4 regions of the Microbispora sp. CA-135349 genome follow, and region 4 is predicted to be linked to each of the others. Evidence: riboswitches for the same ligand, from Rfam matches in the RefSeq annotation. Region 4 holds a riboswitch; each other region holds the start of a gene.

Region 1 (7,204 bases), 2.4 Mb from region 4:
CCTGCTGGCCGGGATCAACCTCGCGGTGGGCGTGTTCAACCTGATTCCGCTGCTGCCACTCGACGGCGGGCACATCGCGGGCGGGCTGTGGGAAGGCCTGAAGCGGGCTCTCGCGCGGGTGCGCCGCCGGCCCGTCCCCGGTTACGTGGACGTGGCCAAGGCGCTCCCGCTGACGTACGTCGTGGCGGCCCTGCTGGTCGTGATGGGAGGCCTTCTCATCTACGCCGACCTCGTCAACCCGGTCCGCCTGTCCGGCTGAGCCGTGCCTGTCCGGCTGGGCTCCGCCGGCAGCCGGGCTACTCGCCGGTCACGCCGTCGATGCGCTCACGCAGCAGGTCGGCGTGTCCGTTGTGGCGGGCGTACTCCTCGATCATGTGGCACATGATCCAGCGCAGCGAGTTGTGGCGGCCGTCGCGGGTCGGGGTCCGCGCGATCACGTCCAGGTCGGCGCAGGCCGCTTCGGCCGCCCGTGCGTGCTTGATCTCCTCGCGCCAGGTCGCGAAGGCCTCCTCCGCGGACGCGGTGTCCACGTTGTCGAACTCGCCGTCGGGGTCGTCGTCGCTGTAGTAGATGCCGTCCAGGTCCTCGCCGTTCAGCCGCCGCCGGAACCAGGATCGCTCGACGTCGGCCATGTGCCGTACGAGGCCGAGCAGCGACATGCTGGAGGGCGGCACCGAACGCAGCCGGAGCTGTTCCTCCGTGAGGCCCTCACACTTCACCGCGAGGGTCTCGCGATGCCAGTCCAGCCAGGCGCGCAGCATGGTGCGCTCGTCCGCGGTGACAGGGGGATCGATACGTGTGTCGGTCATCAGGGCATCCTGCCCGGCCGGCGGCGCGTAGTCACCTCAATTAGAACCCGCCGGCCAGGAGGTTCCCGGCCGTGATTCGAGCAGGACGAGGCGCGAAACGAGGACTCCGGCCGGTTCGAGCCCGGCCTGCCGAGCTGCTGCAATAAACGCCGGTGATCGGCTCGCCGGCGAGAACCCGGGCCGCCACGGCCGCCTGCTCACGCCCGCGTGCCGTCAGAGGCGCCGCAGGAACAGCCCCGGCAAGACCGGCGGTGACGTTCTCGGATTCGGCATGGCGCAGACACCAGACGCGCACCCCATCGCTGATCACCGCACGGGCCCGATCACGAGAATTCCCGCCTCTGCTCTCCTCGCGTGCCGGCGCTCGATCGAACGACGCCCGGCCCGTCGGTCGGCTGCCGGTGAGAGATCTCCGTTCACGCAAGGACAATAGCTCGATCCGCACGAGCGCCGAGAACAAGTTGACCGGGTTCATTGGTGAAGGGCGGAACGTGACCGGCTTGACTCGAATATGTATGAATTTCCTACTTGGACTTGTTCATAAGTGGCAATCGAGTAAGAATCAGTTCAGCCTTCAACTACTTGGTCGGAGGGTTACTGCACGGATGAGGAGAGGCATGAAGCGCACCATCCCCGTTCTCGCCGTCACCGCCGGCGTCCTCGGCGCCACGCTCACCGGCATCGGTCCCGCGTCCGCAGCCCCCACAGTCGACTGCTCCACCGGCGGGTACACGCGGGTTGTGAATAGTTACGTCCCCACCAACGTCGAGCGGCCGGCGGTGGACGGTCACAGCTACAACATCGGCGGTTCGTTGGCGTACACGTACGAGGTCTGCCTCGACATCCCGGACACCTCGACATTCACGATCGAGGTGCGGATCTGGAATAACGGAACGCAGAGCGTGTTCGTGGACGACCGGCCCGGGGACAAGGTCTTCCGCTACTCGATCGGCGCCAACAGCTTCTGGCAGGTCTACGGCACGATGACCGGGCCCGGCAGCACCTACATCTACTACACCTGGAACGAGAAGCAGCTCCCGGCCTGACCCGGAACGGGCCGGCCGCCTCGCTCGGCGAGGGGGCCGGCCCAGAAGCGGCTGAGAAGTCCGGCAGAGGCCTGGAACCGGCGGTTCGGTACATCGAGATCTGATCCGTCCCCCTGAAGCTTCCGCGCCTGCCGGCGCATCACCCGTGCGATCGGGAGCCGGACACCATGGGGGCAACTCCGCGGCCTGCTCGGGCGTGTGCTGGTGGGTGCCGGTGTGAAGGGCTGTGAGGTCCTGTTGCTGTGCTTCGCTGCCGTGCCTCACGTGCCGGAAGCTCGGCGGAGGCGATGCAGGGTCAGGACAACACAACTCTGGCGTCCGGCGGCAGGCCGAAAGTTCTGCGCGCCTCAGGGTAGATGCTGTTTTCCATGTCCCACCCGGCGCCGGCCAGCTCTATTGCCCGGGGTGCGCCCTCCGGGGAAAACAGAGCGCGCGTCGAAGACGCGTACTCGGCGCCGTCCGCCGGCTCATCGACGTGCCGCACGGCGAAGCGTCCGTTCACCGACTCCATCGTCAACAGCAGCGGCACGCAATAGCCGGTGCCGCTGACGAGCTTGTCACCTGAGCGGGCCAACTCCTCGCACCGGGCCACAAGTCCGACCAGAAGGCGAGCATCTTTCCGGCGAACCTCGATGAGGTCCTCCTCGCAGAACATACGGGGATGCAAGACCGACTGGGCAGCGGCCAGATAGTTGCCTTCGTTGCGGACGGGGTCTGTCTCCAGAAAGTGGTCAGCCGTTGCCGTGAGCGCCGTACGCGTCGAAGAATCGACCGAGATGACCTGTTCTGAGGCGGTGCCCGGCAAATCCGGCCCGGACAGCCGCGGGATCAACACGACGCCTCCGGCGACCGCGACAACCAGTACGACGATCGCCCACGCAAGCGGTCGTCTGCTCAGGCGCGTCACGGGCCTCTCTCACGATCATCAAGCTGAAACACCGGAATCGTAGCTCCTTGACGGTTCTGTCCGCCTATATCACCCATAATGATCCCTGCTCTCGTTCGTTGTCGTCGCGTGCCGGCGTTTCCCACCGTCATGTGCCTCCAAAGTGTCCCGGCCCGCACATACAATCCGGACGTGTCGGACTCCCGCATTCGCCGCCGCGCTTTGATGCGTCTCGCTCTGTGGTGGGCTGCTGGTTACGTCGCTACAGCGGGAGCGCACCTCTTCGCCGACAAGGCGTCCCTCGCGGACTCCTTACTGACGAGCACGGGTACGTTGATCTTCGTCGTTCCATTCGGCATCGTCATATGGTGGCCCGAATTACGCGGCCGAGAGCCTGATGAAAAAGGCCGTTCCTCCGGCGGAGACGCTGGAGATCACACGTCGTAGGTCTGATCCGCCCTGCTGGCCTGCGGGCTCAGTACATCGAGATGTGGACGTGGTCGTAATGGTTGGCGGTGATGCCGCCGCGGTCGGACATGGTCCGCCAGCCCGGATGGCCGAGGTTGTAGATGCGCTGCTGCCAGATCACGTACATGACGCCGAGTTTCGGTCCGTTCTTGATGGCCCAGGCGGCGAGGCTGTCGCCGAGCGCCTTCATCTCGGGGGAGGGCATGGCGCCGCCCGAGCTCATCATGAAGTCGCAGGCGCGCCCCAGGGGATGCTCGCCGCTGTCCTCGGCGCGGTAGCAGCCGACCGGGAACCGCAGATCGAAGTACTTGCCGACCTCGGCCCGCATGAGCCGCATCCGGGGCGTGATGTTGTCGGAGCCGCCGGGCAGTTCCGGCGCCCACGAACCACCCGACCGCTTGCCCGGGGCGACGGGGATCAGGGCGTCGAGCTTGTCCTTGATCTCGTCGATGAGATCCTCGGCGTCCTCGCGCTGTCCGGCGACCTCGGCGGCCTGCGACTTGAGCTGTTCGGTCAGCGTCTCGGCGGCCTCGGCGGCCCGTTGCCGTTCGGCGCGCACCTGGTCGAAGCGCGTGAGCCTGGCGGCCTGCTCCTCCTTGAGCTGGTAGTTCAGCGCGGCGGTGTTCATGTCGGGCAGCACCATCGCGCTCTCGGCCTGGTAGCGCAGCCCCGCCATCTGCCGCACGGCGTCCCTGGCGGCGCTGTAGTCGGCCTCCGCCTTGGCCAGCCGGCCGCGCGCCGCCTTCTCCTCGACGCGGGCCTTGGCGAGTGCGACACGTTTGGCGTTGTAGTCGCCGATCAGCCGGTCGACCTTCTTCCGCAGGTCCGACAGTTCTTTCTTGAGCTGCTTCTCCGTCGGTCTGGGATCGGCGGCGCCCGGAACGGCCGCGCCGAACACGAAGACGGCGGCGCTGAGCACGCCGGCAGCCAGGGGGAACGCGCGGGGCAGAGCCCACTCCTCTCCATCCGCCGACCGGGTTAGCTGACGGGTTCGGGCTGGAGGAGCCCGGGCAGGCGACTGCCTTGACCCCAGGTGCGTGGTTGGGTCCCCGGTTCCCGGGCGGGGCGCCCGGGATTAGGCCTACCGGCTGTGACAACCGGTGCCAGGGATACTAGTGGTAAAGAAACAGCGCTTGCCACCCAAGTCGCAACCATCCGGAGATCAAGCCGTTACCACCTCGCGGAGCATCCGGGCGGCCTCCTCCGGGAGCACGTCGTTGACGAAGGCGCCCATGGCGCTCTCCGACCCGGCGAGATACTTCAGCTTGTTCGGCGCGCGCCGGATCGTGAAGAGCTGGAGGTGGAGGTAGGCCATGTCGCGCCGGAAGACGACCGGCGCCTGATGCCAGGCCGCGACGTACGGCATGACGACGCCGAACAGCCCGTCCAGGCGGCGCAGCACCTCGATGTAGAGCGGAGCGAAGGCCGACCGTTCCTCCGGCGACAGGGCGGGGATGTCGGGCACCTGACGGTGCGGGTAGAGGTGCACCTCGAACGGGTAGCGCGCGGCGGCAGGGACGAAGGCGGTCCAGTGCTCGTTGGCGGCCACCACCCGCGGTCCTCTCCGCTCCGCGGCCAGAACGTCCGCGAACAGGTTGCCGCCCTGGTGGCGGGCGGCGGCGTCCAGCATCTGGCGCGTGCGCGGCGTGACGTACGGATAGGCGTAGATCTGGCCGTGGGGGTGCGGCAGCGTGATGCCGATCTCGGCGCCGCGGTTCTCGAAGCAGAAGACCTGCTCCACGCCGGGCAGCGAGGACAGCTCGGCCGTGCGGTCGGCCCACGCCTCGACGACCAGCTCGGCCTGCTCGTCGCTCAGGGAGCTGAACGACGCGTCGTGGTCGGAGGTGAAGCAGACCACCTCACAACGCCCGATCCCCGGCCGCACCTCGCTGAGGCCGCCCACCTGCTCGTACGCGCCCGTGTTCAAGCTGAACGACGGGAAACGGTTCTCGAACACCGCCACCTCGTACGGCGAGGGGATCTCCGAGCCGGGATGGCCCGGGCAGAGCGGGCATTCGTCGGCGGACGGCAGATGGGTGCGGGTCTGGCGGTGGCGGGCGACGGCCACCCACTCGTCCATCAGCGGGTCGTAGCGCAGTTCGGAGGCGAGCGGACGCGGCGGCAGGTCCCGGGGGTCGGCGGCGCTGTGATCGGCGTCGTCACGCCGGTCGAAGTAGATCAGCTCACGGCCGTCGGCGAGATGGGTGATGGTGCGCTTCAAGAGCGGTCTCCAGCTTCACGGTGCGGTGTCGGTGTCCCGGTGGTGTCGGTGTCGCAACCTGCTGCCGGGCGTCCGGTGAGCGTGTCCGGTGTCGTGGTTCGGCCCGGTGTCACAGTGCGGTCTCCAGCTCGGTTCCCCCGGTCTCACCGGTCTCACCGGTCTCCCCGATTTCGCCGGACGGATCGGCGAGGAGGAGCTCGCCGGCGTTCTCCGACAACGCGGTGCGTGCCTCCTCGGGCAGGCTCACGTCGCTCACGACCACGTTGGCCTCGCCGAGAGCGGCGATCGTGCTGATACCGATCGTTCCCCACTTGGTGTGGTCGGCCAGGACCACGAGCTGCTGGGCGGCCGCGACCAGGGCGCGGTCGGTCTCCGCCTCCAGCAGGTTGGGCGTGGTGAAGCCGGCCCGGACGCTCATCCCGTGCACTCCGAGCATGAGCGTGTCGACGTTCAGGGAACGGACCGCCGCCACGGCCACCGGGCCGACCAGGGCGTCGGACGGGGTACGGACGCCTCCCACGAGCACCACGGTCTGGTCGGGCCGACCGGCGCGGTGGAAGACGTCGGCCACCTGGACGGAGTTGGTGATAACGGTCAGTTCGGGCACGTCCACCAGGTGGTGGGCCAGTGTCCAGGTGGTGGTCCCGGCCGACAGGGCGACGGAGCTGCCCGGCCGCACGAGCATGGCGGCCCTGCGGGCGATGGCCTCCTTCTCGGCCTGCTGCCGGACCGACTTGACCGCGAAACCCGGCTCCTCCGTCGAGCCGGTGCCGGTGGCGGTCGCCCCGCCGTGCACCTTGACGATCAGGCCGCGCTCCGCGAGGACCTCCAGGTCGCGGCGGATCGTCATGTCCGAGACCCCGAGGTCGCGTACGAGCTGCGCGACGCGCACCCCGCCGGTTCTGCGCACCCTCTCCAGGATCGCCTGCTGCCGTTGCTGGGCCAGCATCCACCACTCCTGTCAACAGATTCAAACAAATTATGCCCCAGGCGCGTTGGGGCATGTTGAGTTGGGGTCCCGGTAGCCAGTGGGGCCGTTCCTCGGCCTCGCGATGCATCCGTCCGGCCGAGAGCTCGCGCGGCAAATGATCACGAGCGCATCCCTTGCCGCTCGCGGCGCGGGGGAGGACAGTGAGCGAAAGCCGTACTCGACGGAAGGCGGTCGTCATGGGCAGACGCGCACGCAAGTCGAAGGCACGCAAGAAGAAGAAGGCCAACCACGGCAGGCGGCCCACGGGACGGTAGACCCGTTCCTAGGGGTTCCTCCCCCAGGCGGCGAGCAGTTGAGTCTGCTGATCGGCGCCGGCCGGAACGCCTCGTTCGTCCCCGATAACCCCTGCCTCGCGGTAGTCCTCCCGCGCCTTCTCGAACCATTCGGAGCAGGAGGCGACCAGTTCGGGGTCGAGCTGTTCCGGTCCGCCGATGGCACGCGCCAGGTCCCAGGTGTGGATCAGCGCGTCGGCGAACAGTTCGGTGATGTACTCCTCGCCCGGCACGTCGCCGAAGGACAGGTGGGCGACGCTGGTCAGGGCGCCGTCGGCGTACACCGCCTGGACGGCGCCCTGCGCGGACGCCTCGAACGCCTTGAGTGGGTCCTCGCCGAGCACGTCACCCTCGAAGGCGTCCCCCACCTCGGCGACCGTACGGCCGGACAGCAGTTCGGGGGCCCACAGGTTTTCGGCCACGACGTGGTTGACGAGCCCCCGGACGTCCCAGTCGACACAGGGGGTCGGCAGCTCCCACTGTCCGCGGCGGACGAGATGGAGGCGGTCCC
Region 2 (7,204 bases), 1.3 Mb from region 4:
GGTTCACCGTCGAGGCGGTGCACGACTACCTCGTCTGCACCCCAGCCACGCTGACGAGGCCGCAGGCCGCTCTCCCGGTGGAGACGCCGTCCACCGACGAGGACTACGCGGCGATCGACGCCGCACTGTCCGAGGCCTTCGGCGGTGAGTTCGCCGCCTCGCCGGAGGGCGCGGCCCGGCTGCGCCGCACACAGGAGGGCGGCGGCGCGGTCCGGTTCGTCCGGGCCCCCGGCGGCGGCTGCGCCGGAGCGGCCATGTGCTCCGCCCCGGCCGTGGGAACGTCGGAGCTCGCCGGGGTCGGCACCCGTCCCGGCCTCCGTGGACGGGGCATCGCCGCCGCGGTCACCGCCACGCTCGCCGAAACGATGTTTACCGGGGGAGCACGGTCGGTGTGGCTGGAGTACGGAGGCGAAGGTTCGCGCCGGGTCTACGAACGCGTGGGCTTCCGGCCGGGCGGCACCCGCCTGTACATGTCGCTCGACGTCTGACGCACCCGCCGGCCGCGCGGTCCCCGCCGTTCACCCCGCTCGCTCAGCCCTGCTCGCTCAGCCCTGCTCGCTTACTTCGGGCGGGCAGGGCGAGCGGCCCGACCAGACGCGGCCCGAGCGGACGCGGCCCGAGCGGACGCGGCCCGAGCGGACGCGGCAGGGCGGGCGGACGAGTCCGCATCGGGAGAGCCGGATCAGGCGGAGGCGGGAGGGGGCCCTGCCGACGCGAGGCCGGGCGGCGCCGCGGCCAGGGCCTTGTGGATCGCCTCGACCAGCGCGAGCGCCGCCTCCTCGGTGAGCTCGATGGCGACCCGGGCCGACGGGCCCTCCGAAGGGTTGGTCAGGTCGATGTTCACCGTGTGCTCATGGCACGCGTGGTAGGGGTGATCGACGTAGACCATGCCGTCGGTGACGGTGAACCAGCCCGAAGCCCCCTTGGCGGCCCCGTCGAGACGGATCTTCTCGGTGAGATAGGTGCACATCCTGGTCTCCTCAGGCGGCGAGGTGGCGGCCGAAGAAGCCGAAGACCTTCTTCCAGCCCTCCACCGCGGCGGCGGGACGGTAGGCCGGCCGGTCCACGGCGAAGAACGCGTGGCCGGCGTCGGGGAAGACGTGGAACTCGTGTTCCTTGCCCAGTTTCTCCAGCTCCGCGGAGAGCACTCCCACCTCTTCCGGCGAGGGGAACTTGTCGTCCGCGCCGAAGAGCCCGAGCAGCGGGCAGGACAGATCGGCGGCCCGGGAGATCAGCGGCTCGGCCTTGAGCGGATATTCGGCGGGCGGCGCGGTGACGACGAAGGCGCCGTAGCAGTCCACCGCGGCGTCGATGTCCAGCGAGCACGCGGAAAGGAAGGCCTGCCGTCCGCCGGAGCAGTAGCCGATCACACCTATCCTGCCGTTGGCCTGCTCCAGGCCCTTGAGATGGGCCGCGGCGCCGGCGACGTCGCCGACGAGCTGTTCGTCCGGGATGCCGCCCTTGGCCCGGGCCGCCGCGGCCTGGTCGTCCGGGCTGACGCCGGCGCCCTCCCGGGAGTACAGATTCGGGCAGATCGCGGCGTAGCCGTTCGCCGCGAACCTGCGGACGATCTCCTTGGTGGCCTCGTCGTAGCCGGGCATGTGATGAATCACCACGACCCCGCCGTGCGGGGCGGAGCCGAGCGGCCGGGCCGCGTACGCTTCGAGGCCGGCGCCTTCGTGCCCGGTCACGGCGACCGTGCCGGCCCACATCGCGTCGGTCATAGTCCCTCCACCTGTGATCACGCTCCCGCACGAGCCGGTCGCCTCCGGCGGCGGGTCCAGGAGGGCCACGATAATGCTTGCTTTGACTAACTAAGCAATCGCCCCGGGCCGGTCAGAGCGCGTGCGCCGCACCCGTCCCGAACAGGCGCCGCACGCCCGCCGCCACCCAGATGGAGGCCACCCCGGCGTACGCCGTGAGCAGCGCGACGGTGGGGAGGGACGCGATCGCCGACAGGACGGCGGCCAGCCCCAAAAGGCCCGACCAGCCGTACAGCACGATGCGGCCGCGGGGCGCGCTCGTGTGCGCCGCCTCCTGCACGGGGGTGACCAGGGCCATGACGGCGGCGCCCGCCACCGCGGGCGCCTCCCCGCCGGTCGCCACGCCGGCCACGAGCAGCGCCGCACCCGCGGCGGGCAGGCAGCAGCACAGCGCCGCCACTCTCGCCTCCCTGATGTCGAAGAGCAGCCTGGTGGCCCTGGCCCGGGCCAGGCGCAGGGTGGTGACCGCCTCGGCGACCCAGGCCGCCCAGTGCAGCAGCGCGATGAGGACGAAGACGGCGATGAGCGGCGGCACGGCCGGCAGCAGGAACACCATCCGCCATCCACCGGAGAACGTGCCGCGAAGGCGCGCGAGCACGCGGTAGACGGGGTTGCGCCGCTTCAACGCCGCCACCAGCAGGTCCCTGGCCTGGTCGAACCCGGGGTCGAGGCGGAGCACCTCGCGGAACGCGCGGGCCGCCTCGGCCGGCGCGCCGAAGGCGAGCTGCGCCCGCCCGTACGCCAGATGGGCCGTCGCGCTCTCGGGATCCAGCCCGACGGCGCGCGCGGCCGCCTCCTTCGCCCGGAGGGCGTCGCCGAGCATGGTGAGGGCCACCGCGAGGATGCCGGCCAGGTCGACGTCCTCCGGAGCGACGGCGAGCCCCCGACCCGCCGCGTCGGCCGCCTGCGGCCACTGCTCGAGGGAGACGTGCGCCCGGGCGAGCAGCTCCCACGCCGGCGCGTGCTCGGGGGACAGCGCCAGGCACGCCCGCGCGGCGGCGACGGCCTCGTGCGGTCGCCCCGCCCGGTGGTACGCGTGCCCGGCGACGTAGTGGGGAAACCAGTGGTCGGGCGCGAGCCGCACGGCCTCGGTGGCCTCGCCGATCCCCTCGGACGCCCTGTGCTGCTGCGTCAGCGCCACGGAGAGGAAGGCGTGCCCGTCGACGTTCTCGGGCTCCCGGGCGAGCAGGCCGCGCAGTTCCCGTTCGGCCTCCGCCGGGCGGTTCAGCGTGAGCAGCGTGCGCGCCCGCTCAAGCGGCGCCGCGGCCATCACCACCTGCCCTTGCCGCCCTTCTTGCCGCCGAACGCGCCGTTGGATGTGCCGTTGATCCAGGGCATCAGCTCGTCCCAGGCGCCGGAGTCGTTGGCGTGCAGGACGTAGTTGCGCGCGGTGGTCAGCCACTCGCGTACGGCCGTGGGCCGCACCGCCTGGGCCGCGGCCAGCAGGTCGGGTGTGGACAGGGGGATGGGCCGGCCCGCGCTGATCGACTGATGCAGCTTGGTTTCCACCGCGCGGTCGACGACGCCCTTGAGGTCCGCCCCGACGAACCCGTCCGTCACCCGGGCCACGGCGTCGTAGTCCATCTCGGCCAGCGGCTTGTCGCGGCAGAGGATGCGCAGGATGGCGGCGCGGGCCGCGGCGTCGGGCGGCGGCACGAACACCAGCTGGTCGAACCGGCCGGGCCGCCGGAACGCGACGTCGATGTACCAGGGCGCGTTGGTGGCCGCCAGCACCAGGACGCCGTCGTTGGCGTTCTCGTCCACGCCGTCGAGCTCGGCGAGGAACTGGTTGACCAGCTGGCGGGTGTGCGCCTGGCGCATGTCCGAGCGGCGCGCGGCCAGCGCGTCGACCTCGTCGAAGAAGAGCACGCACGGCCGGTTGCGCCGGGCCATCTCGAACGTGGCGTGCAGGTTGCGCTCGCTGGACCCGATGTACATGTCCAGGATGTCGGCCAGGCCGACGTCGATGAACGACGCGCCGAGCTCTCCCGCCGCCGCCCTCGCCAGGTGGGTCTTGCCCGCGCCGGGAGGGCCGTACAGCAGCACTCCGCCGCCCGCCCGCTTGCCGAACGCGGCGAACAGCTCGGGCTGCTGGACGGGGAGCAGGAGCTTCATCCGCAGCGCCTCCTTGACCGCCTCCATTCCCGCCACGTCGGCGAAGGTGACACCGGAGCGCTGGACCTCCACGTCGCCGTCGTGCGCCGGTGCGGGGTACGCGGGTGGGGGGTACGCCGGGCCGGGTGGCGGCCCCGGCGCGTACGGCGTGCCGGGCTGCGCCTGTGGCTGATGTGTCTGTGCCTGCTGCGCCTGTGGCTGCTGCGCCTGGTTCTGCTGTGTCTGGGTCTGGTACGGCGTGGCCGGCTGCGGCTCCAGCCGGGCGGCCAGGCCGGGGTCGGACAGCGACGGATCGCGGGAGACCGCGTCGTGGTAGCGGCGCGCCGCGCCCGGCACGTCACCCTCGCCCAGCAGCGCCCTGGCGGCGAGCAGCCCGATCCGCGGCGGGAAACCGGGCTCGGCCAGGAGTGGCTGAAGCGCCGACAGCGCGGCGCCGTAGGAGCTCTGCCGGACGAAGGCCTCCGCCAGACCGGCGACCACGTCCGGGTCCCTGGGCGACAGCAGGAGCGCGGCCCGGTACTCGGCCTCGGCGTCGGCGAGATACCCCTTGGCCAGGAGCTGCCCGGCGAGGTGCCGCCGTAGGGGGAGGTTGTCCGGAGACAGCCGCGCCGCCTCCCGGAGGGCCTGGAGTCCGGCGTCGTCCAGCACTGCCCGGTCCCTTCTGTAGGTCGATCCGAAATGACCGTAAGGCTACCCACGTGGTCGGACAGCGGTGATCTCTACAGGCCCCGCCCGGCCGTCGGCGCCCCCTGTGGCGCATCTCACGGTTGATTGCCCGCGACCGTGGGGACCTGCGGGAAACTTCGGCCGACCGCAGCAGGAATCGGGCTGTTTGCCGGGTTTTTGGCCGTGTCTTACTTGTTATCTACTAAGCTTCCCGTGTGTCACGCCGGTGAGCGGTCCTCAACCCGAGGACGACCGGCGACCGCCGAATCCCGGACGTCATCGATCCCGGGAACCGGGGACCCACCTTTTCTGGGGTGAATCCGGACCATCCGGTAGGGCTACTCCTGGCCCGAACCCGTCAGCTAACCCGGTAGGCGGCCAAGGAGAGGAGAGCGCGTGGAGTGTCCGCTCCACCTGCCCACCCGGTCCGGGTCCGTCACCCGGTCCACATGCCCGCCCTGGAACGTCTCCAGGCTTCCGGGGTGATGGCGCGCCCGTGACGGGCTGCCACGTCTCCCGTTTCTGATCCCGCCCCGCCGCGGCCGTGTCTTCCGGCCGCCGTGCCGTCACGTGGTGATGCCGCCCTGCCGTCACGCCCGCGGGCCGGTTCGTCATGTCTCGAAGCGCGCCATGAGGAGCCCGCGATTTCCACCGATCCGATAGCACGACAGCTGCTCGACGCCGTCCGCCCGGAACTGGGCTACCGCGAACGAGCCGGGAAACACACGAAGTTCGGCGAATGGTACGCCGACACCATCGCCAAGGACCCCGACTTCAAGACCGCCCCCTGGTGCGACATGTTCGTCTCCTGGGCGGCGGACCAGGCCGGCGTACAGGACCGCGTCGGCGAGTTCGCGCTGACCACACGGCACGCCAAGTGGTTCAAGGAGCACGACGCGTGGAGCGGCACGCCCGAGCCGGGCGCCGTGGTCTTCTTCGACTGGTCGGGGTCCAAGAAGATCCGAGACATCGACCACGTGGGCGTGGTCGAGAAGGTCGTCCACGGAAAGGTCCACACGATCGAGGGCAACGTCGACGGCGTGTGGCTGAAGCGCAAGGTACGCGACAAAAGCAAGATCGTCGGGTACGGCCTGCCGCGCAAGGTCAAGGTCACGCCGAAGGCGCCGGTGACGATCCAGCCCGTGGCGGCGGTGCACGCGAGCGTCCCGGGTGCGGTGGGGCTCACCATCAGGAACTTGGCGGCCACGCAGGGGCAGTCCCCCGGCGTCGTGTGGTCGCCCGGCGACGCCGTCCTGCCGGCCGGCCTGCTGTTCGCGGTCGTCTCCACCGCCGTCACCGGGCTCCGGGTCAAGGCCGCGGCGGCGACCTCCGGCGGACGGCACCGCAAACGTGGTCCCGGACGGGCCACGGCGCAGGCCACGGCGCGTGCCACGGTGGGGGCCACGGTGGGGGCCACGGCGCGTGCCACGGTGGGGGCCACGACGCAGGCCGCTCGCCCGTCCGCGCGGGCGTCCGTGAATCCAGCGCCCGTCAATGTGGCGTCCGGCGGTCCGGCGTCAGTCGATGTGGCCCCCGTCAATGCGGCGTTCGTCGATGCGGCGGCGTCCGGCGCTCCGGCACTCGGAGGGGGAGACGGCGCCCGTCGCCCGAGCACCGTCTGACACCGTCGGCGGCCGCCCACGTCGTCCGCCTCATCCCCGCAGGCGCTTCATCTCCGTGATCTCGGCCGACTGCGTGGACACGACGGACGCCGCCAGCCGCCGGGCCGGCTCGTAGACCCCGCCGCGCAGCTCGTCCCGCGCCATGGTGACCGCGCCCTCGTGGTGCCGGATCATCATCGAGAGGAACTCCCGGTCGAAGGCCCGGCCGGACAGCCCTTCGAGACGGCGCATCTCCTCGGGGGACATCATGCCGGGCATGGCGTGCTGGTGCGCCGGCGCGGGGCTCTCGCCGGGCACCGGCTCGCCCCAGGCCGTGAGCCAGCCGCTCATCGTCCGGATCTCGGGGGCCTGGGCGGTTTCGATCCGCTCCGCGAGCCGCACGACCCGGGGGTCCGACGCCCGTCCCTCGGCCAGTTTCGCCATCTCCACCGCCTGACGATGGTGCGGGATCATCATCCGGGCGAACATGACGTCCTGCTCGTTGTGATCGGTGGCGAGAGTCGTGCCGACCGGTGCAGCCGGTGTCGGCGTCGGTGTCGGCGTCTGAACCGGGGTCGTCGCGGCGAGAGCGGCGCCCCGCGCGCCGCCGGTCAGCAGACCGGCCGCCAGCAGGGCCGCCGGCAGAGCGCGTCCCCTCATGGCAGGCACCTCCACTCTCGCGCTCTCGGCGTGAATCGGTGGCGTCCCCGCCCGCCGGGCGAAACGGGCCCCTCGCCCGCGGCGGCGCCCGCCGAACCTGCGTCAAGGCGGATGTGCCCGCCCCTTGCCCGTCGTACCCCGTCCGGCGGGTGCTCCCCGCCTGTGCTCGATCCGTACGAGCATGTCGCGTTCCAGGCGCGGCGCGGCGACGTGCACACGGTGCTCGTGAACGGTCGCGTGGTGAAGCACGAGCACCGCCTTGTCGGCGTGGACCTCGCCGCGGCCCGCCGCGAGGTGGAGCGGACCGTCGAGTATCTGCGTGTGACGCTGGGCGAGGAGGCGTGGCAGAAGGGGATGAACCCCGACATCCCCGAAACGGAGATTCTCGACAACCCCTAC
Region 3 (7,204 bases), 4.1 Mb from region 4:
TACCCCTGCTGGGGGTACTGCTGCTGCCCGTAGCCCTGCTGCTGGCCGTAACCGCCCTGGGCGGGGTCATAGCCGGGCTGCTGCTGCGGGCCCGTCTGCCCGGGCTGGCGATAGCTGACGACCGTGACGTCGGGGTCGTAGTCCTGGGCGGGTCTGTCCGTGCCGTACCCGGGGCTCGATGACGGCGGTGGCGTTCCGTCCGACTCGTCCTGGGGGTACGGCGGCTGTCCGGTGCTCACCGTGTCACCTCGTTTCGAAGACGCATGCGCCGCACGTCTGTAGCACACGCTGATATTGCTAAAAGTAGCGACAGGTGTATCAACAGTCACCTTTGCAGGGGCCGACAATCGGCGTCAAAGATCACAAACCGGCGTTCATCAATGGCGATCGAGGTGCAGCAGCATTCGGGTGTTCCCCAGCGTGTTCGGCTTGACGTGCTCCAAGTCGAGGAACTCGGCGACGCCCTCGTCGTACGACGCGAGCAGTTCCGCGTACACCTCGGGGGAGACCGGGGTGCCCTGAATGGGCCTGAAACCGTGCCGGGCGAAGAACTCGACCGCGAAGGTGAGGCAGAAGACCCTCCGCACACCGAGGTCCCTGGCGGTCTCGATGAGCGCCGCGACGATTTGATGGCCGATTCCCCCGCGGCGCGCCGCGGGATCCACCGCCACGGTCCTGATCTCGGCCAGGTCCTCCCACAGCACGTGCAGCGCGCCGCAGCCGACGACCTGACCGCCGATCTCGGCCACCCAGAACTCCTGGACGTCCTCGTACAGCGTCACCGTGCTCTTCTTGAGCAGACGGGGACCGACTCCCGAGTACGCGTCGACAAGGCGCCGGATGGCCCGGACGTCGGGCGTCCTGGCCCGGCGCACCGTCACGGCGGTGGCGCCCTCTCCGGTGGGCGTCTGCGCGGCGACCTGCTCCATGAGCGGCCAGCCTAGCCGGACCACGGGCGATCCTCACCGTCGGCGTCCAGCGGCATCACGGATAACGGTCATACCCAAATGCCACACTCGACATGGGGCCTGACTGTACGTAGCCGCCAGGATACGGACGGACGACCCGCCCGCTCGGCGGCAGCAGTTCCGGTTCGTCCCATTTTTCCCGCGAGCCCCAGCAGCCAATACAAAGACTCAGATGCGCTCAAACCCAGGTGAACACGGACGTACCAGTGCCGAACTCGTGACCCGGTTGTGATCAATCGGTTGTCAAACGTAGACGGGTTTCGGAGTTCTGGTTGAGCAAGAACTCGCCGTGCACTATCGTCCTGCGACGATGCCGGTCATCGTGCACGCTCACGGCGGCCGGGCGCCGAGTCTTCGAAGCACCGCGTGCGGAGGGGAGCCGGGGACCCAACTGCAGGATCAGGATCGGTTCGATCTCAGATCGTCAAGGGGTGAATCCGTCAAGGTAGGGCTACTCCGGCCCGAACCCGTCAGCTAACCCGGTAGGCGCTCAGTAGCGCCCCGCCGAGCGGTCCCGTCCCGATGACGCGGGCCCGCCCCGGGGCGCATGTGGGAGAGGAGCTCGGTTGCGCATGCGTGGAGGACGGTCGGCGGGCAGGCACGCCCGCGGCCGACAGTCCGGATCCGGCACGGCCGGTCCGGGTGCAATCCGCCGGTTGGCGTTCGTCGGCGTCGCGCTCACCGCGATCACGTTCGGCGCCCCGGTGGTCCGCGCCACCGCCGACCCGAAGCCGAGCCTCAAGGAGCTCACGGAGCAGGTCGAGAGCCTCTACACCGAGATCGAGAGCCTCACCGAGCAGTACAACGGCGAGCGCGTGCGCCTGAAGGCGGCCGAGCGGTCCGCCGAGCTCGCCAAGAAGAACCTCGCCAAGAGCGAGGCCGAGCTGGAGGTCCGCCGGCAGAAGGCGAGCGCTCTCGCACAGCACTCCTACATGACCAACGGGCTCGGCGGCGCCCTCGCGCTCATCGGCGGCGACGGCGACCCCAGGGACTACCTGGACCAGGCCACCACGACGTACGCCCTGGAGCTGCAGGGAAGCCAGGAGGTCGCGGAGGTCACCAAGGCCATGGACGCCGCCGCGCGGGCCAGGCAGAGCGCCTCCGCCCGGCAGGCCGAGGTCAAGAAACTGCTCACCGGCCTCGACTCCCGGCGTGACAAGATCACTAAGTTGATCAAGAAGACCGAGAGCAGCCTCTACCGGCAGGTCTCCCGGACGGTCGGCAGCGAGACGCGCAGCAGGATGTCGTTCCCCATCGTGGGCGACGGCAAGGCGGCCCAGGCGGCGCGCTGGGCGCTCAGGCAGCAGCTCAAGCCGTACGTGTGGGGCGCCGAGGGGCCCGGCTCCTTCGACTGCTCGGGTCTGGTCATGGCGGCCTACCAGGCCGTCGGCGTCAGCCTGCCGCACTACACCGGCGACCAGTGGACGGCGGGCACGCACATCTCCCGTGACCAGCTTCGCCCCGGCGACCTGGTGTTCTTCTACTCCGACCTGCACCACGTGGGCATCTACATCGGCGGCGGCTACATGATCCACGCGCCGCGCACGGGAGACGTCATCCACATCGCGAGGATCGCCGGGCGGCCGTTCGCGGGAGCGGTGCGGGTCGCCGACTGAGTCGTCCCGAACCGAGGGCGTGGGGTGGAACCGGGTCGCCGACGGAGTCGTCCCGAAGCGAGGGCGTGGGGCGGAACGCGGTCAGATGAGACGGCGGCGTGCCGCCCAGGCGACGGCCTCGATCGCGGTCGCGACGCCGATCCGGTCGCAGATGCCCCGCAGCCGGCGCCGCACGGTGCGGCCGCTGACATCGAGACTGCGGCCCACGCGATCGGCTGTCACACCCTTGGCCAGCTCCGCGAGGAGAAGCAGGTCCTCTTCGGTGAGACCGGCACGGTCAAGGTCCGAGGCGGGATTGCCACCTCGGTAGACGACCTCGGGAACACCCATCGTCCGCCCTCCCCCACGACGATGATTCGTCGGCCCACCCTTCAGGGACGGTAAACGCCTGCCACGAAGGTCGTCAAGGTGCGGAGTCGGCCCGCCGGTCGTACGTCTCCCGGGCCGCCTCGACATCCTCCATGTGGACCTCGGCCCAGTTCTTGATCGCTTTCAGCAGCGGCATGAGACTTTCACCCAGGGGCGTGAGCCGGTAGTCGACCCGGACCGGCACCGCGGGAGTGACCGTGCGGGAGACGAGGCCGTCGCGTTCCATCGTCCGCAGCGTCTGCGTGAGCATCTTCTGGCTGACGCCCGCGATCGTCCTCGCCAGTTCGCTGAAGCGCCGCGGGCCGTCGGCGAGCGCGGTGAGCGCCAGGCTCACCCACTTGTCGCTGAGCGCGTCGAGCAGCTGCCGCGACGGGCAGGCCGCGACGTACGCGTTGTACCGCCGGCGCGCCTCTTCCCGCTGCTCGGCCGCCGTCTGCGTGGGCATGTCTTTCCTCCGCGTCACTTACGCACTTTTAGGTGCCTACTTACCAGAAGAGAGTAGGCCTCCCTACGCTCCTTGGCACACCGGAAGGAGGAACTCATGAGAGCACTGGTGGCACGGGACGGAACCGTGGGGATCGTCGACGCGGCCGAGCCGGAGCCGGGGCCGGGACAGGTGCGGATCAGGGTCGAGGCGGCCGCCGTGAACCCCGTCGACCTGCTCACGGCCGCGGGCACCCTCGCCGACAACGGGCTCATGCCGCATCTGGAGACGCACGCCCTGGGATGGGACGTGGCGGGCGTGGTCGACCGGGTCGGTCCGGGAGTGACGGGCGTGCAGCCCGGCGAGCGGGTCATCGGCTTGTCGGACCGCCTGACGGACCGGTTCAAGGCCCAGGCGGACCTGGTCGTCCTGGACGAGACGGCCGTCGCGCCCGCGCCCGCGGGAGTGGCCGCGCCGGAGGCGTCGACGCTGCCGCTGAACGCGCTGACCGCCGTCCAGGCGCTCGACGCCACCGGGCTCGCCCCGGGCGAGACCCTGGTCGTCACGGGAGCGGCCGGGGGCGTCGGCGGCTATCTCGTGGAGCTGGCCGTCGCACGGGGGATCAGGGTCGCCGGGGTCGCCGCGCCCGCCGACGAGGCACTGGTCCGGGACTTCGGCGCGGAGTGGTTCGTGCCGAGGGGCACCGATCTGGCCGCGGCCGTCAGGGCCGTCGTTCCGGGCGGCGCGCACGGCCTGGTGGACGCGGCGGTCGTCGGCCTGCCCGCGCTGGACGCCGTACGCAACGGGGGCGCGTTCGTCGCCGTGGGCGCCGGGCTGGCCCCCATCCCGTTGCGCGGCATCCGGGTCTCGACGGTGTTCGTCCGCGCCGACGCGGCCCAGCTCGGCCACGTCGCGAAGCTGGCCGAGGCGGGACGGCTGAGCATGCGGGTCGCGGGCACCTATCCGCTGGAGCAGGCCGCCGAGGCGCACGAACGCCTGCGGAAGGGCGGCCTGCGCGGCCGGCTCGTCCTGCTGCCCTGACCCGCCTGCCCCTGCTTGTCGCGCTTTGTCGCGACAAGCAGGTCGCGGGCCGGACGGCCATGCCGTCCGGCCCGCTCCCAGGAGGTCAGGCGCCGGGATCAGGCGCCGGGATCAGGCACGGCCGAGCAGCTCGCGCACCCGGTCGCGGCCCACGGCCAGCAGCAGCGTGGGCAGGCGCGGGCCGGTGTCACGGCCGACGAGCAGCCGGTAGAGCAGGGCGAAGAACTCGCGCTGGGCCGCCTTCAGCTCGGGCGTGGCCGCCTTGGCGTCCATGTCGAGCCCGGCCTGCACCTTCGGCACGCCGTACACGAGGGTGGTCAGCCCGTCGAGCGACCAGTGCTCGTCGAGGCCCTCGGCCAGCAGGCGCAGCGACTCCCGCTCCTGCTCGCCGAGCGTGTCGAGCAGTTCCTTGTCGGGCGTCTCGCGCACCTGGGTGCGCTCCTCCGCGGGCACGTAGGTGTTCACCCAGTGCTGGGCGCGGTCGAGCCGCGGCCGCAGCTCGTCCAGCCCGGCGATCTCCGGGTCGAACGCGCGCAGGATGCGCAGCGTCTGCTCCTCGTGCCCGGTGGCGATGTCCACGACGGAGGCGAGCGTCCGGTACGGCAGCCGCCGCGGCGTCTCGGGCAAGACCCGGGAGGCCGTGCTCGACGCCCGCCGGTAGGCCGCCTGGTCGGCCGGCAGCGCCGTGCCGTCCTGCACCTTCCTCGTCAGCGTGTCCCACTCGTCGTACATGCGCTGGATCTCCTGGTCGAAGGAGACCTTGAACGACTGGTTGGGACGGCGGCGCGCGTAGAGCCAGCGCAGCAGCGCGGGCTCCATGATCGACAGAGCGTCGGCCGGGGTCGGCACGCCGCCCTTGGAGCTGCTCATCTTGGCCATGCCGCTGATGCCGACGAAGGCGTACATCGGCCCGATCGGCTGCGGGGCGCCGAACACCTCGCGCACGATCTGGCCGCCGACCACGAACGACGAGCCCGGCGAGCTGTGGTCCACGCCCGACGGCTCGAAGACCACGCCCTCGAAGGCCCAGCGCATCGGCCAGTCGACCTTCCACACCAGCTTGCCGCGGGTGTGCTCGGACAGCAGCACGGTCTCACTGTGCCCGCACACGCAGGTGTAGGACATCGCGGTGGTCTCGTCGTCGTACGACGTGACCGTGGTCAGGTCGCGGTCGCAGGCCGAGCAGTAGGGCTTGTAGGGGTAGTAGCCCCCGGCGCCCGAACCGTCGTCCTCGCTCGCGGCCCCCGAGCCCTCGAGGGCGGCGGCCTCGTCGGCGTCGGTGACCTCCTTGGCCTTGGCCTTCTTGGTGCGGTACTGGTCGAGGATCGCGTCGATCCGCCGCCGCTCGCGCATGGCGAGCAGCACCTGCTCCCGGTACGCCCCGGAGGTGTACATCTGCGTCTGGCTGATGCCGTGGAACTCCACGCCGAGCTCGTTCAGCGCGGCGATCATCGGCGCCTTGAAGTGCTCGGCCCAGTTCGGGTACTCGCTGCCGGGCGGGGCCGGGACGGTGGTGAGCGGCTTGCCGATGTGCTCGTTCCACGCGGGGTCGATGCCCACCGGAACCTTGCGGAAGCGGTCGAAGTCGTCCCACGAGATGATGTGCACGCACTCGTGGCCACGCCGCCTGATCTCGTCGGCCACCAGGTGCGGGGTCATGACCTCGCGCAGGTTGCCCAGGTGGATCGGGCCGGACGGGCTGAGGCCGGACGCGCAGACGACGGGTTTGCCCGGTGCGCGCCGTTCAGCCTCGGCGATGACCTCATCGGCGAAACGCGCCACCCAGTCGGCGTCCATCACGTCAGTCCTCTCTGAACGGGATCCTGCCTTCTATGGTCCCGTACGCGAGGGAGTCGTCAGGACGCGTTACGGGCGTAGACCAGCCGCAGGCCGATCAGCGTGAGCCAGGGCTCGTGCACGTCGATCGTACGGGCCTCGCCGATGACCAGAGGCGCACCGGTGCCCGTGGCGACAACGGTGACGTCGTCGGGGTCGGAGGCCAGCTCGGCCGTCATGCGGTCCACGATGCCGTCGACCAGGCCCGCGAACCCGTAGATGATGCCCGACTGGAGCGCCTCAACGGTGTTCTTGGCGATCACCGACCGCGGCCGGACCAGCTCGACCTTGTGGAGCTGGGCCCCGGCCGTGGCCAGCGCGTCCACCGAGATCTCCAGGCCGGGCGCGGTCACCGCGCCGACGTACTCGCCCCGGGCCGAGACGGCGTCGAACGACGTGGCCGTGCCGAAGTCCACGATCACGCACGGCCCGCCGTACAGGGTGGTGGCGGCGAGCGCGTTCACGATGCGGTCGCTGCCGACCTCCTTGGGGTTGTCCATCCGGACCGGGACGCCGGTGCGGACGCCCGGCTCGACGACCACCGCGTTGACGTCGCCGTAGTAGCGCCGGGACATCTCCCGCATCTCGTTGAGCACCGACGGGACCGTGGAGCAGATCGCGATGCCGCTGATGTCGGCGTCCTTGAGCAGCGGCGACTGCCCGAGCAGGCCCTGGAGCACCACCGCGATCTCGTCCGCCGTGCGGCGGGGGTCGGTGGCGATCCTCCAGTGTTCGATCACCTCTTCACCCTCGAACAGGCCCAGCACCGTGTGGGTGTTGCTGACGTCGATGGTGAGCAGCATTCCCTGATTATGCATCACGAAGATCTAGACCAAGGTCGAGTGCCGGGGCCGAGTGCGTGAGCGCGCCGACGGCCAGGTAGTCGACCCCGGTCTCGGCGACCGCGCGGGCCGCGTCCAGGGTCAGCCCGCCGCTCGACTCCAGCCGCG
Region 4 (7,204 bases):
CTGGCCGCCTACGTCGACTACGACGTGGTCGTGCTCGACCGCGACCTGCCCGAGGTGCACGGAGACGAGGTGTGCCGGGAGCTGGTCGGCGCCGGCGGGGCGAGCCGCATCCTCATGCTGACGGCGGCCGGGCGGGTGCGGGACCGGGTCGGGGGCCTGTCCCTGGGCGCCGACGACTACCTGGTCAAGCCGTTCGCGTTCGCCGAGCTGGTGGCCCGGATCCGGGCGCTGGCCCGGCGCACGCCCCGGGCGGTGCCGCCGGCGATCGAGCGGGCCGGGATCCGGCTCGACCCCGCCCGCCGCACGGTCGTGCGGGACGGGCGTCAGGTGGCGCTGGGACGTAAGGAGTTCGACGTGCTGCACGAGCTGATGAGCGCGTGCGGCGGGCTGGTCACCCCGGCCCGGCTGCGCGCGAAGGTGTGGGACGAGCACGCCGGCGCCGGTACCGGCGTGCTGCGCGTCACGATCACCTCGCTGCGCCGCAAGCTGGGCGAGCCGCCGGTGATCGAGAACGTGCCGGGCCGGGGGTACCGGCTGTGAATCGCGTCCTGTCCTTGTGGGGCGGGCTCGGTCTGCGGATGCGGCTCACCCTCCTGTACGGCGGGCTGTTCCTCCTGGCGGGGTCGGTGCTGCTGTGGTTCACTCACCTGCTGACCGCGCGGGCGCTCAACCAGCGGTTCGTGGTGGCGGTGGCGTCGAAGGTGACCGGCGCGGGCGCCCCCGTTGCCGTCCCCGGCGGCAGGCTACCCGACGGCGACCTGCTCGCGCAGCGGGTGCGGACCAATGTCGAGCAGGGTGCGGCGGACGTGCTGAGCGACGTGCTCAGGTCGACGGTGATCGTCATGATCCTGGTCGGGGCCGTCGCGGTGGTGCTGGGCTACCTGGTGGCCGACCGCGCGCTGCGCCCGCTCGACCGCGTGACCGAGACCGCGCAGCGGCTGTCGGAGAGCACGCTGCACGAGCGGATCGCCCTGCGCGGCCCGCAGGACGAGGTCAAACGGCTCGCCGACACCTTCGACGCGATGCTCGACCGGCTGCACCGGGTGTTCGACGCCCAGCGCCGGTTCATCGCCAACGCCTCCCACGAGCTGCGCACCCCGCTGGCGGTCAACCGTACGGTCCTTGAGGTGTCGCTGGAGGAACCGGCCGCGTCGGAGGACCTCAAGGCGCTGGCCCGCGCGCTGCTGGGCACGAACGCCAGGTATGAGCGGCTGATCGAGGGCCTGCTCATGCTGGCGCAGTCGGAGCAGGAGGTGACCTGCCGCAGGCCGGTCGACCTGCGGCAGGTCGTCCGTACGGTGATGGAGCAGATCGACCTGCAGCCGCGACGCGGGAAGGTGGTCGTCCACGAGGACCTGCGCCCGGCGGTCGCGCAGGGTGATCCGCTCTTCCTCGAGCGCTGCCTGTTCAACCTGCTGGAGAACGCGATCAAGTACAACGTGCGTGACGGGGAGGTCTGGGTCCGGCTGCGGGAGGACGAGGCCGGGGTGAGCGTGACGGTGGAGAACACCGGGCCCCTCGTCCCGCCGTACGAGGTGGACGACATGTTCGAGCCGTTCCGCCGGCTCGGCGGCGACCGCGTGCGCTCCGCCCGGGGGGCGGGGCTGGGCCTGTCCATCGTCCGGGCCATCGCCGTGGCCCACGGCGGCACGGCGGAGGCGCTGGCCCGGCCGGAAGGCGGCCTGGCGGTGACCGTGCGCCTGCCCGGGTGATCACGGGTTGCGCGCGCCACGGCGCGCCCCTGGTGATCACGTGGCGCGGCCCCTACCCACCCCCGCCCGCTTGGCGCATTCAGCACCGTAAAATCTGACTTGGTCTAACTTGACCGGTTTGACCTGGTCTATTACCTTTTAGGCATCTCAGGGCGCACTTGCTCATCTCAATGGTCAAGAAGCCCTCCTCAGACCGACGCGGCCGGCCGATACCGGCCTGCCGCCCGGCCGCCGAGTCCGCGTCCGCGGAGCCGGGGACCCACCTCTCCTGGGGTGAATCGGCATGCCTGCCGTAGGGCGACTTCCAGCCCGAACCCGTCAGCTAACCCGGTAGGCGGCATGGAAGTAAGGGAGTTCGCCCCACCATGCACGTCCTCAACACCTGTATGCGCGCTGCCCTCGCGGGCGGGGCCCTCGCCGCCACCGTGCTGGTCGCGTCGCCGGCCGCGCACGCCGACAACCCGCACGCCGGCAAGGGCCCGGCGGCCTCGCAGTCCATGGCCGAGATCGCCTCCACGCTGCCCAAGATCAGCGCGGCGGACGTGCTGACCCTGGCCAGGAGCCAGGTCGGGATCAGCGAGAACGCGGCCGGCGGCGGAACCAAGTTCCAGCAGTGGTACATGTCCTCGCCCCGCGCCCGTGAGACCCTCGCCCGCGACGGAGGCACCCTGAAGGGCTACCTCAACGCCGCCTGGTGCGACATGTTCGTCTCCTGGGTCGGCGACCAGCTCGGCATCGGGCCCGTCATGGGCTCCGACGCCTACACGGTCGAGCACGCCCGCTGGTTCGCCGACCACGGCCGCTGGGGTCAGACGCCCAAGCCGGGCGCGGTGGTGTTCTTCAACTGGAACGGCAGCAAGGACATCGACGACATCGTGCATGTCGGCTTCGTCGTCAAGGACAACGGCGACGGCACCATCCAGACCATCGAGGGCAACACGGGCGACGGCGGCGCCGTCGAGACCCGCACCCGCCCCACCTCGCAGGTGGTCGGGTACGGCTACCCGATGTATCCCGCGGACGCCTCCACCACCGCCTCCGCCTGACGGCCCGGCGGTCCGGCACCGGACCCCGAAGCGCGCCGGTGATCCCGGCGCGCTTCGCCGTTCAAGGGAGGGACCGGAGTGCCGCCGGCCATCGCTGTGCACTCGCACGCCGCGACCCGCGACGGGTTCTCGAACGGGGCTGTCCGGCCGGGCCGATCAGAGCGAGGATCGAGCCTCCGGCAGACCCGGAGCGCGTCAGGTGGCCTCGCCCAGCTGTGCGGCCAGCCGCTCCAGGCCGCCCCTGATGAGCTGCCCGTACTCGTCGTCGCCGAGCTCGCCGATCAAGGCCCGCGCCTGCTGGAGATGCTCACGGGCGCGGCCTGAGTCGCCCAGCTTGCGATAGCACTCACTCAGGTTCAGGTGCAAGGACGGATACAGGCCGGCCACGGAAAGTGGCACCCCGGCCTGGGCCACCCGCTCGTCGGTGACGAGATCGGCGGCGGCAAGCGCACGCAGATCCCACATCAGCTCCTGGTGCACGTCGTCCTGCACGTCGGCCATTGAGTGGGCGAGGACGCAAACATGCAGCGGGTCGCCCTGTTCACCGCCGATGTCGTCCCAGATCTGTGCGAACAGGTCGCGGGCGGCTTCACGCTGACCTTGGTGGTGATGCAACTCCACCCCCTGGCCGATCCGGGTCATCGTCGGGTCGGTGGTCATGATCATCTCCTTTGCCGACGCGGGCGATCGCGGTCACCCTAGTGCCTGACGTGTCCTGACGACATGTTCCTGCGGGCGGCCGTCGCGGTGCCCGCGACGGCCCCGGTCAGGCGCCGACGTAGGCCGCGAGGTGCTCGCCGGTGAGGGTGGAGCGGGCGGCGACGAGATCGGCCGGAGTGCCCTCGAAGACGATCCGGCCGCCGTCGTGACCGGCGCCCGGACCGAGATCGACGATCCAGTCCGCGTGCGCCATGACGGCCTGGTGATGCTCGATCACGATGACCGACTTGCCGGAGTCGACCAGCCGGTCCAGCAGGCCGAGCAGCTGCTCGACGTCGGCGAGGTGGAGGCCGGTGGTCGGCTCGTCCAGGACGTAGACGCCCCCCTTGTCGCCCATGTGGGTGGCCAGCTTGAGCCGCTGCCGCTCGCCGCCGGACAGCGTGGTGAGCGGCTGACCGAGCGTGAGGTAGCCGAGCCCGACGTCGGCGAGCCGGTCGAGGATGGCGCGCGCGGCCGGCGTGCGCGCCTCGCCGGAGCCGAAGAACTCCTGGGCCTCCTCCACCGGCATCGCGAGCACCTCGCTGATGTCGCGCCCGCCGAGCTTGTGCTCCAGCACCGCCGCCTGGAACCGCTTCCCCTCGCACTCCTCACAGGTGGTGGAGACCCCGGCCATCATCGCCAGATCCATGTAGATGACGCCGGCGCCGTTGCAGGTGGGGCAGGCGCCCTCGGAGTTGGCGCTGAACAGCGCCGGCTTCACGCCGTTGGCCTTCGCGAACGCCTTGCGGATCGGGTCGAGCAGCCCTGTGTACGTCGCCGGGTTGCTCCGCCGCGAGCCGCGGATGCCGCCCTGGTCGACCGACACGACACCCGCGCCGGCGGGGATCGACCCGTGGATGAGCGAGCTCTTGCCCGATCCGGCCACTCCGGTGACGACGACGAGCACTCCGAGCGGGATGTCGACGTCGACGTCGCGCAGGTTGTTCGCCGTCGCGCCGCGGATCTCCAGCGTGCCGGTGGGCGTGCGCACCGACTTCTTGAGGGCGGCCCGGTCATCGATGTGGCGGCCGGTGACGGTGCCGCCGGCCCGCAGCCCCTCGACCGTGCCCTCGAAGCAGACCATGCCGCCCGCCGTGCCGGCGCCGGGGCCGAGGTCGACGACGTGATCGGCGATCGCGATCATCTCCGGCTTGTGCTCCACGACCAGCACCGTGTTGCCCTTGTCCCGCAGCCGCAGCAGCAGGCCGTTCATCCGCTGGATGTCATGGGGGTGCAGGCCCGTCGTGGGCTCGTCGAAGACGTAGGTGACATCGGTGAGCGAGGAGCCGAGGTGGCGGATCATCTTGACGCGCTGCGCCTCGCCGCCCGACAGCGTGCCCGACGCCCGGTCGAGGGACAGATAGCCCAGTCCGATCTCCACGAACGAGTCGAGGAGCTGCTGCAACGTGGTGAGCAGCGGCGCGACCGACGGCTCGTCCAGGCCGCGGACCCAGTCGGCCAGGTCGCTGATCTGCATCGCGCAGGCGTCGGCGATGCTGATCCCCTCGATCTTGGACGACCGGGCCGCCTCGCTGAGCCGGGTGCCGCCGCACTCGGGGCAGGTCATGAACTTCACCGCCCGCTCCACGAACGCCCGGACGTGCGGCTGCAACGCCTCCTTGTCCTTGGACAGCATCGACTTCTGGATCCGCGGGATCAGGCCCTCGTAAGTGAGGTTGATGTTGTCGACCTTGATCTTGGTCGGCTCCCTGTGGAGCAGGTCGTGGAGTTCCTTCTCGGTGAAGTCGCGGATCGGCTTGTCCGGGTCGAAGAAACCGGAGCCGCTGAAGATGCGGCCGTACCAGCCGTCGACGCTGTAGCCGGGGATCGTGAGCGCGCCCTCGTTGAGCGACTTGGAGTCGTCGTACAGCTGGGACAGGTCGATGTCGGAGGTCCGGCCCATGCCCTCACAGCGCGGGCACATGCCGCCGGTGACGTTGAACTCGCGCCGCTCCTTCACCGTCTTGCCGCCGCGCTCGAATTTGACCGCGCCCGCGCCGCTGATCGAGGCGACGTTGAAGGAGAACGCCTGGGGCGAGCCGATGTGCGGCCGGCCGAGCCGGCTGAACAGGATGCGCAGCATCGCGTTGGCGTCGGTGACGGTGCCGACCGTGGAACGGGGGTTGGGGCCCATCCGCTCCTGGTCGACGACGATCGCGGTCGTCAGCCCGTCGAGCACGTCGACCTCGGGCCGGGCCAGCGTCGGCATGAAGCCCTGTACGAAGGCGGAGTAGGTCTCGTTGATCAGCCGCTGCGATTCGGCCGCGATCGTGCTGAACACCAGCGAACTCTTGCCCGAGCCGGAGACGCCGGTGAACACCGTGAGCCGGCGTTTCGGGATCTCGACGCTGACATCTTTGAGGTTGTTCTCACGCGCGCCGTACACGCGAATCAGGTCGTGGGTGTCGGCGACGTGCGGCGTGGCCGACCGCGTGTCCGTCCTCGGGGCCATGGTCATCGTGTCTCCATATAAGTTTCAGGCGGAGCCGTCCTCGCGACCCGCGCCGGCGTCGCCTGACTGATTCAACCAGCTTCGAGCGGTACGCCCGGTTCTGTGCGCCCTGCGCGGGCCGCCGCGGAACCGGCGATGCGGCATGGCCGGCTCAGCGCAGCTCGTTGACGCGGATCAAGTTGCCCGCAGGATCGCGGAAGGCGCAGTCGCGAACCCCGTACGGCTGCTCGACGGGCTCCTGAACGACCTCGGCGCCGCCGGCCCGCAGCCGTTCGAAGAGGCCGTCGAGGTCCTCGGCGGCCAGGGTGATCATGGCGTAGGTGCCCTTGGCCATCATCTCGGCGATGGTGCGGCGCTCGTCGTCGGTGACGCCGGGGTTGCCGGCCGGCGGGTACAGGACGATGGACGTGCCGGGCCGGCCGGGAGGACCGACCGTGATCCAGCGCATCCCGCCGTAACCGACGTCGCCCCGGACCTCGAAACCGAGGGTGTCGCGGTAGAAGGCCAGGGCAGCGTCCGGGTCGTCGTGCGGGAGGAAGACCGAGTGAATCCTGACGTCCATGGTCGTCACGCTAGCCGCGGCTCGGCGAGTGGCGCTTCTCGATTCCTGACCGGCCTGGTCACCTGTTTCGCCACACAGGGCGGCATGCCCGCGGTCGCGTCCGCCGCCTGGCGCCGGTAGGTGCTGGGCGGCACGCCGACCAGCTCGGTGAAGCGGGTGCTGAAGGTGCCCAGAGACGAGCAGCCCACCGCGAAGCAGACCTCGGTCACGCTGAGGTCGCCACGGCGCAGCAACGCCATCGCGCGTTCGATGCGCCGCGTCATCAGATAGCTGTACGGCGATTCGCCGTAGGCGAGCCGGAACTGGCGGCTGAGGTGCCCGGCCGACATGTTCACACCATGGGCGAGCGCCTCGACGTCCAGCGGCTGTGCGTACTCCCGGTCGATGCGGTCACGGACTCGGCGCAGCAGCGCGAGATCGCGCAGGTGCTGCGGCGAGGCGGTTCTGCTGGTCACCCGGGGATAGTACGTCGCGCCACCGACACTTTCGCGCGGCCACCGCCCGCCGGCATGGCCGTTTTCCGCCATGCCGGCGGGCGGTGGATGTCCGGCCCGCGCATCCGCGGGATGGCCGCCGCTCAGGTGAGATCAGTCGGCGGGCCTGCCGAACCAGCGGGAGAGGTGGTCGTCCAGGTCCCGCTGGTCGTCGCCGATCCAGGCGACGTGGCCGTCGGGGCGTAGCAGGACGCACGGAGCGTCCAGTGCCGCGGTGGGATCGGCGAGGTGGTCGACCC

The links. Region 4 has a riboswitch for cyclic di-AMP ahead of ACQPZZ_RS19580 (CHAP domain-containing protein). Riboswitches for the same ligand answer to the same signal wherever they lie in the genome.
Region 1: linked by a shared signal. The riboswitch ahead of ACQPZZ_RS30440 (coiled-coil domain-containing protein) and the one ahead of ACQPZZ_RS19580 (CHAP domain-containing protein) in region 4 are both predicted to bind cyclic di-AMP.
Region 2: linked by a shared signal. The riboswitch ahead of ACQPZZ_RS25250 (CHAP domain-containing protein) and the one ahead of ACQPZZ_RS19580 (CHAP domain-containing protein) in region 4 are both predicted to bind cyclic di-AMP.
Region 3: linked by a shared signal. The riboswitch ahead of ACQPZZ_RS38430 (NlpC/P60 family protein) and the one ahead of ACQPZZ_RS19580 (CHAP domain-containing protein) in region 4 are both predicted to bind cyclic di-AMP.

Annotation. Positions count from the first base shown of each region.
Region 1 is NZ_CP192001.1:6,631,567-6,638,770, reverse strand. Features, by position in the region: gene ACQPZZ_RS30465 (M50 family metallopeptidase) at 1-259, shown strand, start outside; gene ACQPZZ_RS30460 (DinB family protein) at 297-809, opposite strand; gene ACQPZZ_RS30455 (histidine phosphatase family protein) at 850-1,284, opposite strand; gene ACQPZZ_RS30450 (hypothetical protein) at 1,427-1,855, shown strand; gene ACQPZZ_RS30445 (hypothetical protein) at 2,151-2,762, opposite strand; gene ACQPZZ_RS30440 (coiled-coil domain-containing protein) at 3,217-4,128, opposite strand; cyclic di-AMP (ydaO/yuaA leader) riboswitch at 4,163-4,301, opposite strand; gene galT (galactose-1-phosphate uridylyltransferase) at 4,372-5,430, opposite strand; gene ACQPZZ_RS30430 (DeoR/GlpR family DNA-binding transcription regulator) at 5,540-6,379, opposite strand; gene ACQPZZ_RS30425 (50S ribosomal protein bL37) at 6,598-6,675, shown strand; gene ACQPZZ_RS30420 (TIGR03086 family metal-binding protein) at 6,684-7,204, opposite strand, start outside.
Region 2 is NZ_CP192001.1:5,486,665-5,493,868, reverse strand. Features, by position in the region: gene ACQPZZ_RS25275 (GNAT family N-acetyltransferase) at 1-488, shown strand, start outside; gene ACQPZZ_RS25270 (DUF6295 family protein) at 683-970, opposite strand; gene ACQPZZ_RS25265 (dienelactone hydrolase family protein) at 981-1,724, opposite strand; gene ACQPZZ_RS25260 (tetratricopeptide repeat protein) at 1,837-3,033, opposite strand; gene ACQPZZ_RS25255 (AAA family ATPase) at 3,033-4,526, opposite strand; cyclic di-AMP (ydaO/yuaA leader) riboswitch at 4,795-4,937, shown strand; gene ACQPZZ_RS25250 (CHAP domain-containing protein) at 5,105-6,166, shown strand; gene ACQPZZ_RS25245 (DUF305 domain-containing protein) at 6,197-6,805, opposite strand; gene ACQPZZ_RS25240 (hypothetical protein) at 6,968-7,204, shown strand, end outside.
Region 3 is NZ_CP192001.1:8,340,271-8,347,474, forward strand. Features, by position in the region: gene ACQPZZ_RS38420 (RDD family protein) at 1-239, opposite strand, end outside; gene ACQPZZ_RS38425 (amino-acid N-acetyltransferase) at 378-929, opposite strand; cyclic di-AMP (ydaO/yuaA leader) riboswitch at 1,319-1,472, shown strand; gene ACQPZZ_RS38430 (NlpC/P60 family protein) at 1,625-2,584, shown strand; gene ACQPZZ_RS38435 (LuxR C-terminal-related transcriptional regulator) at 2,666-2,914, opposite strand; gene ACQPZZ_RS38440 (winged helix-turn-helix transcriptional regulator) at 2,988-3,398, opposite strand; gene ACQPZZ_RS38445 (NADP-dependent oxidoreductase) at 3,495-4,418, shown strand; gene lysS (lysine--tRNA ligase) at 4,530-6,215, opposite strand; gene ACQPZZ_RS38455 (type III pantothenate kinase) at 6,275-7,057, opposite strand; gene ACQPZZ_RS38460 (L-aspartate oxidase) at 7,065-7,204, opposite strand, start outside.
Region 4 is NZ_CP192001.1:4,195,837-4,203,040, reverse strand. Features, by position in the region: gene ACQPZZ_RS19590 (response regulator transcription factor) at 1-540, shown strand, start outside; gene ACQPZZ_RS19585 (sensor histidine kinase) at 537-1,712, shown strand; cyclic di-AMP (ydaO/yuaA leader) riboswitch at 1,932-2,063, shown strand; gene ACQPZZ_RS19580 (CHAP domain-containing protein) at 2,078-2,758, shown strand; gene ACQPZZ_RS19575 (hypothetical protein) at 2,954-3,418, opposite strand; gene ACQPZZ_RS19570 (ATP-binding cassette domain-containing protein) at 3,525-5,915, opposite strand; gene ACQPZZ_RS19565 (VOC family protein) at 6,061-6,471, opposite strand; gene ACQPZZ_RS19560 (helix-turn-helix transcriptional regulator) at 6,477-6,926, opposite strand; gene rox (rifampin monooxygenase) at 7,059-7,204, opposite strand, start outside.